One region of the Streptomyces sp. NPDC002004 genome, then DNA from elsewhere that is predicted to be linked to it. Evidence: predicted binding sites of a transcription regulator. Region 1 holds the regulator's gene; the other holds the start of a gene.
What was found. Region 1 encodes HspR, which represses chaperone genes until heat shock. Its sites were predicted from a motif close to TTGAGNNNNNNNNNCTCAA; they were not measured.
Positions count from the first base shown of each region.

Region 2: a site for HspR is predicted at 3,220-3,238, ahead of lon (endopeptidase La). Genes of this name have one in related genera too.

Region 1 covers NZ_JBSFDP010000004.1:255,872-262,095, forward strand. Annotated here, with positions in the region: gene grpE (nucleotide exchange factor GrpE) at 1-451, shown strand, start outside; gene dnaJ (molecular chaperone DnaJ) at 485-1,669, shown strand; gene ACWCP6_RS09530 (heat shock protein transcriptional repressor HspR) at 1,674-2,126, shown strand; gene ACWCP6_RS09535 (LuxR C-terminal-related transcriptional regulator) at 2,220-3,203, opposite strand; gene ACWCP6_RS09540 (helix-turn-helix transcriptional regulator) at 3,228-4,211, opposite strand; gene ACWCP6_RS09545 (hypothetical protein) at 4,534-4,872, shown strand; gene ACWCP6_RS09550 (pyridoxamine 5'-phosphate oxidase family protein) at 5,019-5,432, opposite strand; partial or broken gene clpB (ATP-dependent chaperone ClpB) at 5,589-6,224, shown strand, end outside.
Region 2 covers NZ_JBSFDP010000006.1:205,721-211,944, reverse strand. Annotated here, with positions in the region: gene ACWCP6_RS13040 (class II aldolase/adducin family protein) at 1-92, shown strand, start outside; gene ACWCP6_RS13035 (GNAT family N-acetyltransferase) at 80-787, opposite strand; gene ACWCP6_RS13030 (hypothetical protein) at 927-2,936, shown strand; gene lon (endopeptidase La) at 3,261-5,705, shown strand; gene ACWCP6_RS13020 (lysozyme) at 6,205-6,224, opposite strand, start outside.

The DNA of each region.
Region 1 (6,224 bases):
CTACCGCCGTCGCGTGGAGCGGGACCGCATCGCGGTCCGCGAGATCGCCATCGCGAACCTGCTCACCGAACTGCTGCCGGTGCTGGACGACATCGGCCGCGCGCGGGAGCACGGCGAGCTCGTGGGCGGGTTCAAGTCGGTGGCCGAATCCCTGGAGACGGTCGCGGCGAAGATGGGCCTGCAGCAGTTCGGCAAGGAGGGCGAGCCCTTCGACCCGACGGTCCACGAGGCGCTGATGCACAGTTACGCGCCGGACGTCACCGAGACGACGTGCGTCGCGATTCTGCAGCCGGGGTACCGAATCGGGGAGCGCACCATCCGCCCCGCGCGGGTGGCCGTGGCCGAACCGCAGCCCGGTGCGCAGACGGTCAAGTCCGAGAAGGCCGAAGAGGCCTCCTCGGACCAGCAGGACAGGGACGGCAAGGACGACGGTGGCCCGGACGAGGGCTGACGTTGACCACGTGAGGAAGGAGGGACGTCGGGGATGAGCACCAAGGACTTCATCGAGAAGGACTACTACAAGGTCCTCGGCGTCCCCAAGGACGCCACCGAGGCGGAGATCAAGAAGGCGTACCGGAAGCTCGCCCGCGAGTTCCACCCGGACGCCAACAAGGGCAACGCCGGGGCCGAGGAGCGCTTCAAGGAGGTCTCCGAGGCCAATGACGTCCTCGGCGACCCGAAGAAGCGCAAGGAGTACGACGAGGCGCGTGCTCTCTTCGGCAGCGGCGGGTTCCGGCCGGGACCCGGTTCCGGAGGCGGTTCCTTCAACTTCGACCTCGGCGACCTCTTCGGAGGCAACGCCGGGGGCGGGGGGACCGCCGGCGGAGGGTTCGGCGGGGGTATCGGTGACGTCTTCGGGGGACTGTTCAACCGCGGCGGCGCGGGTGCGGGTACGCGCACCCAGCCGCGGCGCGGCCAGGACGTCGAGTCCGAGGTCACGCTGAGCTTCACCGAAGCCGTGGACGGGGCCACGGTGCCGCTGCGCATGTCGTCGCAGGCGCCGTGCAAGGCCTGCTCGGGCACCGGCGACAAGAACGGCACACCGCGGGTGTGCCCGACCTGCGTCGGCACCGGCCAGGTGGCCCGTGGCTCGGGCGGCGGCTTCTCGCTGACCGACCCCTGCCCGGACTGCAAGGGCCGGGGGCTGATCGCGGAGACGCCGTGCGACGTCTGCAAGGGCTCGGGCCGCGCCCAGTCGTCCCGGACCATGCAGGTGCGCATCCCCGCGGGCGTGTCGGACGGTCAGCGCATCCGGCTGCGCGGCAAGGGCGCACCGGGCGAGCGCGGCGGCCCGGCCGGAGACCTCTATGTGGTCGTCCATGTGGACAGCCACCCGGTCTTCGGGCGCAAGGGCGACAACCTCACCGTCACGGTGCCCGTCACCTTCGCGGAGGCGGCGCTGGGCGGCGAGGTCCGGGTGCCCACCCTGGGCGGGCCTCCGGTCACCCTGAAGCTGCCCCCGGGCACTCCCAACGGCCGCACCATGCGCGCCCGTGGCAAGGGGGCGGTCCGCACGGACGGCACCCGGGGCGACCTGCTGGTCACGGTCGAGGTCGCGGTCCCGAGGGACGTGACCGGCAAGGCGCGGGACGCACTGGAGGCGTACCGCGAGGCGACCGCGGACGACAACCCGCGGGCGGAGCTTTTCGAGGCCGCGAAGGGAGCATGACGCCATGGACAGCCGTCGACGCAACAATCCCTACGAGCTGACGGACGAGACCCCGGTCTACGTCATCTCGGTGGCAGCCCAGCTGTCGGGGCTGCACCCGCAGACGCTGCGTCAGTACGACAGGCTGGGCCTCGTCTCCCCCGACCGCACCGCCGGACGCGGTCGGCGCTACTCGGCCCGGGACATCGAGCTGCTCCGTCAGGTGCAGCAGCTGTCGCAGGCCGAGGGCATCAACCTCGCCGGCATCAAGCGGATCATCGAACTGGAGAACCAGGTCGCCGCTCTCCAGGCCAAGGTCGCCGAGCTCTCGGCAGCCGTCGAGGGCGCGGCGGCGGCCATACGCCAGCGCGAGGCCGCGGTGCACGCCTCGTACCGGCGTGACCTGGTCCCGTACCAGGAGATGCAGCAGACCAGCGCGCTGGTGGTGTGGCGGCCCAAGCGGCAGCAGTCCGACTGACGGTCGCGCGTGACAGGGGCCGGGAGGCGATACGCCTCCCGGCCCCTTCGCACGTCCGCGCCGGCCCGCCCGGCGGTCTATCCGCCCGCCGGTCTAGTAGTCGTTGCGTCTGAGAATTCCCGACTGCCCTATCAGATAGCCGAGCTGGGCACGGCTTCCGCTGCCCAGGACCGCCGCGAGCTTGGCGATGTGGACGCGGACGGTGCGGACGTTCATGCCCAGACGGGCGGCGATCTTCTCGTCGGTGAGGCCTTCGACCAGGAGCCTGGCGATGGTGGCCTGGCGGGTCGTGATGCCGTTGGCCGAGGGCTCCTGGGCGGCCCGGGGCCACATCGGAGTGGCGAGGTGCCACAGGCGTTCGAAGGCCGTGGCCAGGAAGGAGACCAGGGCCGGGTGGCGTACCTCCAGGGCGACCGTCCGGTCGGCGGCGGCGGGGATGAAGGCGACGGTGCGGTCGAAGACGACGAGACGTTCCGTCACCTCGTCCAGCGTGCGGACCTCCACGTCGCCGTGCAGCTGCTCGTAGTGGCCGAGGACGGCCGGCGAGTAGCGGGACGTGTGCTGGTAGAGCGTGCGCATACGGGCCCCGCGGGCGAGCAGCGCCTGTTCCCGGGGCAGCGCGCTGCCCAGCTGTTCGGCGGGGCGGTTGCCGCCCGGCTGGATGGTGAGCAGCTCGTGGGTCGCCTCGGAGGCCGCGTGCGAGAGGGCGGCGTCGATGCGGCGGAACCCGAGCAGCACCGTGAGCACGGACGAGGGGGCCGGCGGGAGCGCGGCGGACGCGGGCCCGAGGTGCAGCAGCGGCTCGAACTGCTCGGCCAGCCTGGTCTCCCTGCGGCGCTGGTGCGCGATGTCCTCCTCCATGGCCCGGAGGAGCTTCGGCAGCGCCACGGCGGGGGCCGTGGGCAGGAGCCAGTGCATGTCCTCGACGTCCGGGTGCAGCAGCCCGAAGTCGATCAGGCAGGGAGCGGGGGCGGCCTCCTCCCGCCGTACGCGGCCCTCGCGCAGGGCGCGGACGTACAGGGTCGAGCCCGCCTCGCACAGCTCCTCCACACCGTGTGCATGCGGCTCAGCGGTCAACGTTCCGGCTCCTCCCGCACCCGCTCAGCTGTCCTGGTCCAGGATTCCCGACTGCGCGATCAAGTAGCCGAGCTGCGCCCGGCTTCCGCTGCCCAGGGCGGCGGCGAGCTTGGCGATGTGCGCGCGGCAGGTCCGGACGTTCATGCCGAGCCGGCGGGCGATCGCCTCGTCGACATGGCCTTCGATGAGGAGCTTGGCGATGGACCGTTGGACACCGGTGATGCCGTCGGGGGTGGAGACGTAGGGGAGTTCGTCCTGGAGCGGGGTCGCCCGGTGCCACAGGTGCTCGAAGACCTTGATGAGGTACTGCACGAGGCCGGGGTGCCGGAGTTCCAGGGCCACCGTGTCGTCGGCCTGGGCGGGGATGAAGGCGACGGTGTGGTCGCAGATGATCAGCCGCTCGATCAGCTCCTCGAGCGTGCGGATCTCTATCTTTGCACCTGCCATCTTGTCCATGTACGCAAAGGTGCTCTGGCTGTACCGGACGGTGTGCTGGTACAGGGTGCGTACGGAGATCCCGCGCTCTATCAGGGGTTTACTGCGCTTGAGGGCCTGGCTCAGCAGATGCTCGGACCGGCCGCCCCCCGGCTGCACGGTGAGGACTTCCGTCCGGCTCTCGGCTATGGCCACGTCGAGCGCCGCGTTGATCCGGCTGAATCCCTCGAGCACAGTGATGGCGTGTGTGGTCGGCGGCTTCTGGGCACTGATGGCGAGGAACGGCTGAAAAGCATCGGCGAGGTCGATGGAGAGCCGCCGTCGTTCCTGGATCTCGCGTTCTATGGGCTGGAGCCGCTGGGCCAGCACCACCGAAGGCGGAACCGGGCGCAGCCAGTTGGCGTCGTCCGGATCCGGGTGGAGCAGGGCGAATTCCAACAGGCAGGGGGCGGGGTCGACCTCGGCCCGGGAGATGCGTCCGGAGCTCAGCGCAGTGGCGTAAAGACGTGCGCCTTCATCGCACAGATCAGTGACAGGATGAGGATGTGTCGGTTTTGTGCTCTTTGTGGGCAAATCTCCACCCCCCAGGGTCCTGAACGTGCAGGAACATGATGCATCGACCCTGTGGTCTCGACGTGCCTGAATGAGTCATCGTCTGTGTTGCGGGGGAGAAGAAGCCATCAAGTAAGGACGAAGCCGACATGCGGAAGAGAATGCTTCGCTCAGTGCTTGCGGCGGCGGTCGTTGCTGTTGCAGTGGTGCTGGGCACCGCCGGTAGCGCCGAACCCGGCGACGTCGCCTGGGGGTCGGCTGTAACGGGCACGCACAGCGGGGCGACTGAGACCGCTGCTGGGGACGTTGCCTGGGGCATCATCGCTCCGACGGGATCGGGCACATGACCACGCCCCCCGACGACCGCTCCTTCCGTCGTGAAATGGCCACCGCCTACCGTTCCGGCTGGCACTTCATCGATCTCGTCACCGCGATCCCCTACGGCGGAGACTCGCTGATGGTCACGCTCTTCGGCGAGCCGATCGTCGTCGCGCGGGACGAGGACGGGGATGTCCGGGCGTACCGGTGCCTGCGACGGCCCCGCGGAGCCCCGCAGCCCGTGCGCTGCGCCGTTCGCTACGGAATGATCTTTGTGAACCTCGACCAGCGGGACCACCGGCAGCTCGAGCCGGAGGCTCCCGACGTCGCCCGAACTCTCTCCGCCACCCCCCGCAGTGCCTGACGCGATTCCCCCGTCGTTGTAGATCGCTCAGGCGCTTCCCCCCAGCAGCGGCGCCACCGTGGACCTGAACACGGTGGCGCCGCTGCCGTTTCCGGATCTGGTCCGGTCCGCGGGGCGCCCCGCCCCCTGGCCGGCCCCGCTCCCGGCTAGCCCCGGCCCATCGCGGCCGTCAGGGCTATCTCGATCAGTACGCGGTTCGGATTCGGCCCGGGCGTGCGCCCGTAGCGCTCCGCGTAGCGCCGCACCGCGTCCGCTATCGGCTCCGGCTCCGTCCGTACGACGGCGCGACCCTCCAGCGTCGCCCACCGGCCCCCGTCGACCTGGCACACCGCGACCCGCGCGCCGTCGGGGCCGGCCGCGAGAATGTGGGCGATCTTGGAGCTGGAGTTGTTCGTGATCACCCGCGCGAGTCCGGCCGCGGGGTCGTAGGTCACGCCGACCGGCACCACGTGCGGCGTCCCGTCGGGGCGCAGGGTGGTCAGGGTGCACAGGTGCCGTTCCCGCCAGAATCCGAGGTAGGCGGGGTCGGGGTTCCGTGGGTCGATCGCGTACGAGGTCATGGTCCGGAACTTAGCCGGTATCGCTTTCCGTTCCTGCCTTGAGTGGAATAGGCTCAACTTTGTGTACGTTGGTTGAGTCAGAGGCAGGAAGTGCGCCGGTCCGGAGGTGACCGGCCGTGACCGGATGTGCGACACAGGCAGGAGGAGCGAGCGGACGTGGACGCCGAGCTGACGAACAGGAGCCGGGACGCGATCAACGCGGCCAGTAGCCGGGCCGTCTCCGAGGGGCACGCGGATCTGACCCCCACACACTTGCTGCTGGCGCTGCTCGAGGGACAGGACAACGAGAACATCGTCGACCTGCTCGCCGCGGTCGACGCCGACCAGGCCGCCGTACGGGCGGCGGCGGAGAAGGCCCTCGCCGCGCTGCCCAGCGTCACGGGGTCCACCGTCGCGCCCCCGCAGCCCAACCGCGAGCTGCTCGCCGTGATCGCCGACGCCGGCCGGCAGGCCAAGGACCTGGGCGACGAGTTCCTGTCCACGGAGCACCTGCTCATCGGCATCGCGGGGAAGGGCGGCTCCGCCGCGGAGGTCCTCGACAAGCACGGGGCCACCCCGAAGAACCTGCTCGACGCGTTTCAGAAGATCAGAGGAGGGCGCCGGGTGACGACACCCGACCCCGAGGGCCAGTACAAGGCCCTGGAGAAGTTCGGCACCGACTTCACCGCGGCGGCGCGTGAGGGCAAGCTCGACCCCGTCATCGGGCGGGACCAGGAGATCCGGCGGGTCGTGCAGGTGCTGTCCCGCCGCACCAAGAACAACCCCGTGCTCATCGGCGAGCCCGGGGTCGGC
Region 2 (6,224 bases), on a different contig from region 1:
CGGCGGACCTCACCGACGACGACGCGTACGAGCTGGCATGGGCGGCGATGCTGCGGCTGGTGGAGCGGATCGCGCCCGACTACAAGGACTGACGGGCCGCCGGGTCCGTCGGCTCCTCGGGCACGTAGTGGACGCTGGTGAGCGGGGCCTGCACCCGCCAGCCGAGGGAGGTGTACAGGGCCCGTCCGTCGTCGGTCGCGCCGAGCACCCCGGTCTCGGCCCCCTGCTCCAGGGCCGCCTCGGCGAGCGTTCGCATCACCAGGCTGCCCAGCCTCCTGCGGCGGTGCTCCGCCGAGGTCTCCACCTGGTCGACGACGGCCGTCGCGCCGGTGGGCGCGACCTGGCCGCGGGCCGCGAAGGAGCCGTCGGGCGCGGTGACGAGGACACGCGTCACCCCGCCGCGGGTCCAGCTGCGCAGTCGGTACCCGTCGGGAAGCCCCGTTCCGGCGGGCCCCGGGGTTACGGCGGCCCCGACCCTTCGCAGGGCGACGGACATCAGGTGTCCGGGCTCGTCGATCGTCCACCCCGGCCCCAGCAGTCGCATGACGTCCTCCTCCGGGGCGAACACCTTCAGCCAGACGCCGGGCGCGGCCACGGCGGCGGCGACCTTGCGGACCGCGGCCGTGTCCACGTCCGCGCCGAGCCCGGCGAACACATACCGGGTCACCTGCTTCGGCAGCCCCACGTCGATGGTGTAGCCCCAGTCCTCGACGACGGGGAACGAGGCCCCGCGCGAGACCACCCACCCGTCGACCCACGCGCGGACGATGCTGTTCGTGCTCTCCATGACGGCCCCCTGAGTCATAGGTAATAGTCCCTTCTGGTTAGAGCACCTTACACGCCCTGGTCCCGGCTCTCCCGGCACATGACCGGATCTGCCGCCCTCGGGCCCGCGTGCCTACGCTCGTCGTGGCGAGAGGAACGCGATGGCGGACGCCACGGACCCCACGGAACATGCCGAGGCCCGGCTCGGCCTCGCCGCGGCGCGGTTCGCCGCCGGAGACCCGGCCGCCGCCAGGGCCGCATGTCTGCACGCGGCCCGGCTCGCACGGACCGCGCGCCGCCCCGACCTGCTCGCCCGGTCCGCCCTTGCCCTCGGCGGCGGGCCCACCGGCACCGGGGACGGCACCGGGGACGGTCCCGTGGACCGGGAGCAGATCGAGTTGTTGACGGAGGCGCGGGAGGCGCTGGCGGCCGATGCCGGGAGGGCGACGCTGCGCGCCGCCGTCACCGCTCGGCTCGCCGTCGTCGCCGGCCCCGACGCACCCGTGCAGCACCGGGTCGACCTCGCCGAGGAAGCCGTGGGTGACGCCCGGGCGGGCGGCGACCCGGCCGTGCTCGGCGTCGCGCTCGCCGCTCTCTGCACGGTCGGGCCCGGCCCCGACCGCTGCGCGAGCCGGCTCGCCCGGTCCGCGGAGCTCGTCGGTGTGGCGCGGGATCTGCCGGACCCCGCGCTCGAACTGCTGGGCCGCCGCCTGCGGTTCGTCGCCCTGCTGGAGACCGGGGACATCGAGGGCGCACATGCGGAGGCGGATGCGTACGAAGGGGCGGTGCGGTCCCTGCGCCGTCCTTCGGACGCCTGGTTCGTGCCCCTGTGGCGCGGGGCGCGCGCCCTGATGGAGGGCCGGTACGAGGACTGCCGCACCGCCCTCGCGGAGGCGGAGACCCTGGCGGAGGCCCTCGCCGGCCGTTCCGCCGACGCGGCACCACTCATCGCCGCCCAGCGCTGGTCCCTGCTCGCCGAGTCGGGGGACCTGACCGGACTGGAGCGGATGCTCGCCGGGATGCCGCCGCTGGGCCGCATCCCGGGCGCATGGCCCCAGGTCGCGCTCGGGCTGGTCGCGGCGCAGTTCGGGCACGTGGACGAGGCGGCGCGCCGGCTCACCGCGGTCCTCCCACGGCTGGCCACCGCGCCACGGGACGGCGCATGGCTGCCGGCCCTGGCGCAGGCGGCGGAGACGGTCGCGCTCATCGGCGCGCACAACACGGCGCCCCGGCTGTACGCCCTGCTCGCCCCGTACGCGGACCTGTTCGTCGTGGAGGGCCCGGGAGCGGTGGTACGGGGCCCGGTCCACCGGCACCTGGCGCTGCTCGCGGCATCCCTGGGCGACGCCACCGCAGCCCGCCGCCATGCGGAGGCGGCTCGCGCCGCGGCGCTGTGGGCGGGGGCGAGAGGGCTGCTGGAACGCATCGAACGGGAGACGCGGCCGCTCCGCGCCACGGAGGGGTCCGTGGGCGGTGCCGGTGGCTTCGACCATCCCGACGGTCGCGACGGCCCAGGGGGTTCCGACCGCCCGGACAGACCCGACGGCCACGGCCCCGGCTCGGCCGACGCCGACATCCAGCCCGACCCCGAGATCCAGGCCGACCTCGACGCCGACATCCAGACCGACCCCGAGAGTGTGTTCCGGCTGGTCGACGGCATCTGGCAGCTGCGCCACGCCGGGCGCGAGGCGCGACTGCCAGACGGCGAGGGCCTGCGGGACCTGGCCGCCCTCCTCTCGCGGCCCGGTGTGCCCGTTCCCGCGCTGGACCTGGCGACGGCGTCGCGGCCCGGCACCCTCCAAGGGTCCGGAGCCCCCTGCCGGGCACGGGACGCGACCGTGCGCGCCGCGTACCGCCGCAGGATGCGGGAGCTGACGGCCGAGGCGGAGGCGGCGGAGGTGAGCGGGGACTCCGGGTGGTCGGCCCGGGTCGCCCTCGAGCGCGACGCGCTCATCGGCCGGCTCGCCTCCGCGTACGGTATCGGCGACCGGCCCCGCAGGACCGGCTCCGCCGCCGACCGCGTCCGTACCGCGGTGGCGGCGCGGATCCTGGCGGCCATCGACCGGATCGCCGCCGTCCACCCGGAGCTGGGGCGTCACCTCGCAGCGACGGTCCGTACCGGCACGACCTGCGTGTACGAACCGCGCACTAGGCCACGTCGGCCGGAATGACCAGGACGTGCGTCCAGGTGGCCCGGATCACCGACCTCCGCACCGCCGAGCTGTCGCGCCGCCGCGGAGGAGGGCGGACGAGGGGCGGAGGGGGCGGCGGACAGGCGGACGGGAATGCGAGGCGTCGCTGCGGCGTCCCCTTCTGCACAAGCCCTGTGGAAGGGGACGGGCCAGAGCACCCGACCCGCACCTCATGGGGCCGGACACGGTGCGTAGCCGTGCACCCGCCGGGCGATCGCTCAGAGCGAACGTCCGCCGGGGAACATTCCGGAGCTCCCCTGCATTGAGTCGACATAGCTCAACTTGACTGCCGAAGGGGAGATCATGGCTGCTGAGTCCACGGCGTTCACACCGCTCATCCTGCCCGTGCTGCCGCTCGACGACGAGGTCGTGCTGCCCGGAATGGTGGTGCCCCTGGACCTGAACGACACCGATGTACGCGCCGCCGTGGAGGCAGCCCAGGCCGCGGCCCGGTCCCTGCCGGGCAAGCCCAAGGTGCTGCTGGTCCCACGCATCGACGGCACCTACGCCGGTACCGGCGTGCTGGGCACCGTCGAGCAGGTGGGCCGGCTTGCGGACGGCGATCCCGGCGCGCTGATCCGCGGGCGCGCCCGTGTGAAGATCGGGGCGGGTACGACCGGGCCCGGTGCCGCCCTCTGGGTGGAGGGCACCCGCGTCGACGAGAGCCTTCCCGACCCGCTTCCCGGCGCCGTGGGCGAGCTCGTCAAGGAGTACAAGGCCCTGGCCACCAGCTGGCTGCGCAAGCGCGGCGCGTGGCAGGTCGTGGACCGCGTCCAGCAGATCGACGACGTGTCGCAGCTGGCCGACAACTCCGGCTACTCGCCGTACCTGACCACCGCGCAGAAGGTGGAGCTGCTGGAGACCGAGGATCCGGTGGCCCGCCTGAAGCTCGCCACGCAGCAGCTGCGCGAGCACCTCGCCGAGCAGGACGTCGCCGAGTCCATCGCCAAGGACGTCCAGGAGGGCGTCGACAAGCAGCAGCGCGAATTCCTGCTGCGCCGCCAGCTCGAAGCGGTGCGCAAGGAGCTGCGCGAGCTCAACGGCGAGTCCGAGAGCGACGAGTCCGACGACTACCGGGCGCGTGTCGAGGCCGCCGACCTCCCCGAGAAGGTCCGCGAGGCCGCGCTCAAGGAGGTCGAGAAGCTGGAACGGTCGAGCGACCAGAGCCCGGAGGGATCGTGGATCCGCACCTGGCTCGACACCGTTCTCGAACTGCCCTGGAACGAGCGGACCGAGGACCAGTACGACATCCAGGGCGCCAAGGCGGTCCTGGACGCCGAGCACGCGGGCCTGGAGGACGTGAAGGAACGGATCACCGAGTACCTGGCGGTGCGCAAACGGCGCGCCGACCGGGGGCTGGGCGTGGTCGGCGGGCGGCGCGGGGGTGCCGTTCTCGCGCTCGTCGGCCCGCCCGGTGTCGGCAAGACGTCGCTGGGCGAGTCCGTCGCACACGCGATGGGACGCAAGTTCGTCCGCGTCGCGCTCGGCGGCGTCCGTGACGAGGCCGAGATCCGCGGCCACCGGCGTACGTACGTCGGCGCGCTGCCCGGCCGCATCGTCCGCGCCATCAAGGAGGCCGGGTCCATGAACCCGGTGGTCCTGCTCGACGAGATCGACAAGGTGGGGTCCGACTTCCGGGGCGACCCGGCCGCGGCCCTGCTCGAAGTCCTCGACCCGGCGCAGAACCACACCTTCCGGGACCACTACCTCGAGGTGGAGCTGGACCTGAGCGACGTCGTCTTCCTGGCGACGGCGAACGTCCTCGAAGCCATCCCGGAGGCGCTGGCCGACCGTATGGAGCTGGTCAGGCTCGACGGGTACACCGAGGACGAGAAGGTCGTCATCGCCCGGGACCATCTGCTGCCGCGTCAGCTGGAGCGGGCCGGTCTCGCCGGTGGCGAGGTCGCACTCGACGAGGGTGCGCTGCGCAAGCTCGCCGGTGAGTACACGCGCGAGGCCGGTGTGCGCAACCTGGAGCGCGCCATCGCCCGGCTGCTCCGCAAGGTCGCCGCACAGCACGAACTCGGCGAACAGGAGCTGCCGTTCACCGTCACGGACGGCGATCTCCGGGGGCTCATCGGACGGCCGCACCATGTGCCCGAGTCCGCCCAGGACCCGGCCGAGCGGCGCACCGCCGTCCCCGGTGTCGCCACCGGGCTCGCGGTCACCGGAGCGGGCGGCGACGTCCTCTACGTCGAGGCGTCGCTCGCCGACCCGGAGACCGGTGCGGCGGGGCTGACCCTGACCGGTCAGCTGGGCGACGTCATGAAGGAGTCCGCGCAGATCGCGCTGAGCTTCCTGCGCTCGCACGGGGCGGAGCTGGAGCTCCCGGTCGGCGACCTGAAGGACCGGGGTGCGCACATCCACTTCCCGGCGGGCGCGGTTCCGAAGGACGGCCCGAGCGCGGGCGTCACCATGACGACCGCCCTCGCATCGCTGCTCAGCGGACGGCTCGTCCGCATGGACGTGGCGATGACCGGCGAGGTCTCACTGACCGGGCGGGTGCTGCCCATCGGCGGCGTCAAGCAGAAGCTGCTCGCCGCCCACCGGGCCGGGATCACCACGGTGGTGATCCCGAAGCGCAACGAGCCCGACCTGGACGACGTCCCGGCCGAGGTGCTCGACAAGCTCGACGTGCACGCCGTGACCGACGTCCGCCAGGTTCTCGAACTGGCCCTGGCCCCGGCGGCCGAGACCGCGGTACCGGAGGTCACGGCCGCGGCGCCGGAGGTCACGGCTGCGGCGTAACGGCTCCGGCCGCGGTGTGACGGCCGTGCGCCGGAAGCGGACGGCCCTCCCCCTGTCCCAGGGGGAGGGCCGTTTCGTAGGCGGGGGCCGCGGCGTAGAGGACGACCGCGCCGTACGAGGCGGGGGCTCAGTCCGGTGCCAGAGCCTGCACCCGGTCCAACGCCCCGTTGCTGTGTCTTCCGGGGGCGACCCCCGGGCCCCCGGCCGGGGGATTCCGTGCTCAGTCCGGTGCCAGAGCCTGCACCCGGTCCAACGCCCCGTTGCTGTGTCTTCCGGGGGCGACCCCCGGACCCCCGGCCGGGAGGTTCCGTGCTCAGTCCGGTGCCAGAGCCTGCACCCGGTCCAACGCCCCGTTGCTGTGTCTTCCGGGGGCGACCCCCGGAACCCCGGCCGGGAGGTTCCGTGCTCAGTCCGGTGCCAGAGCCTGCACCCGGTCCAACGCCCCGTTGCTGTGTCTTCCGGGGGCGACCCCCGGACCCCCGGCCGGGGGATTCCGAGCTCAGCCCAGCGCCAGAGCCT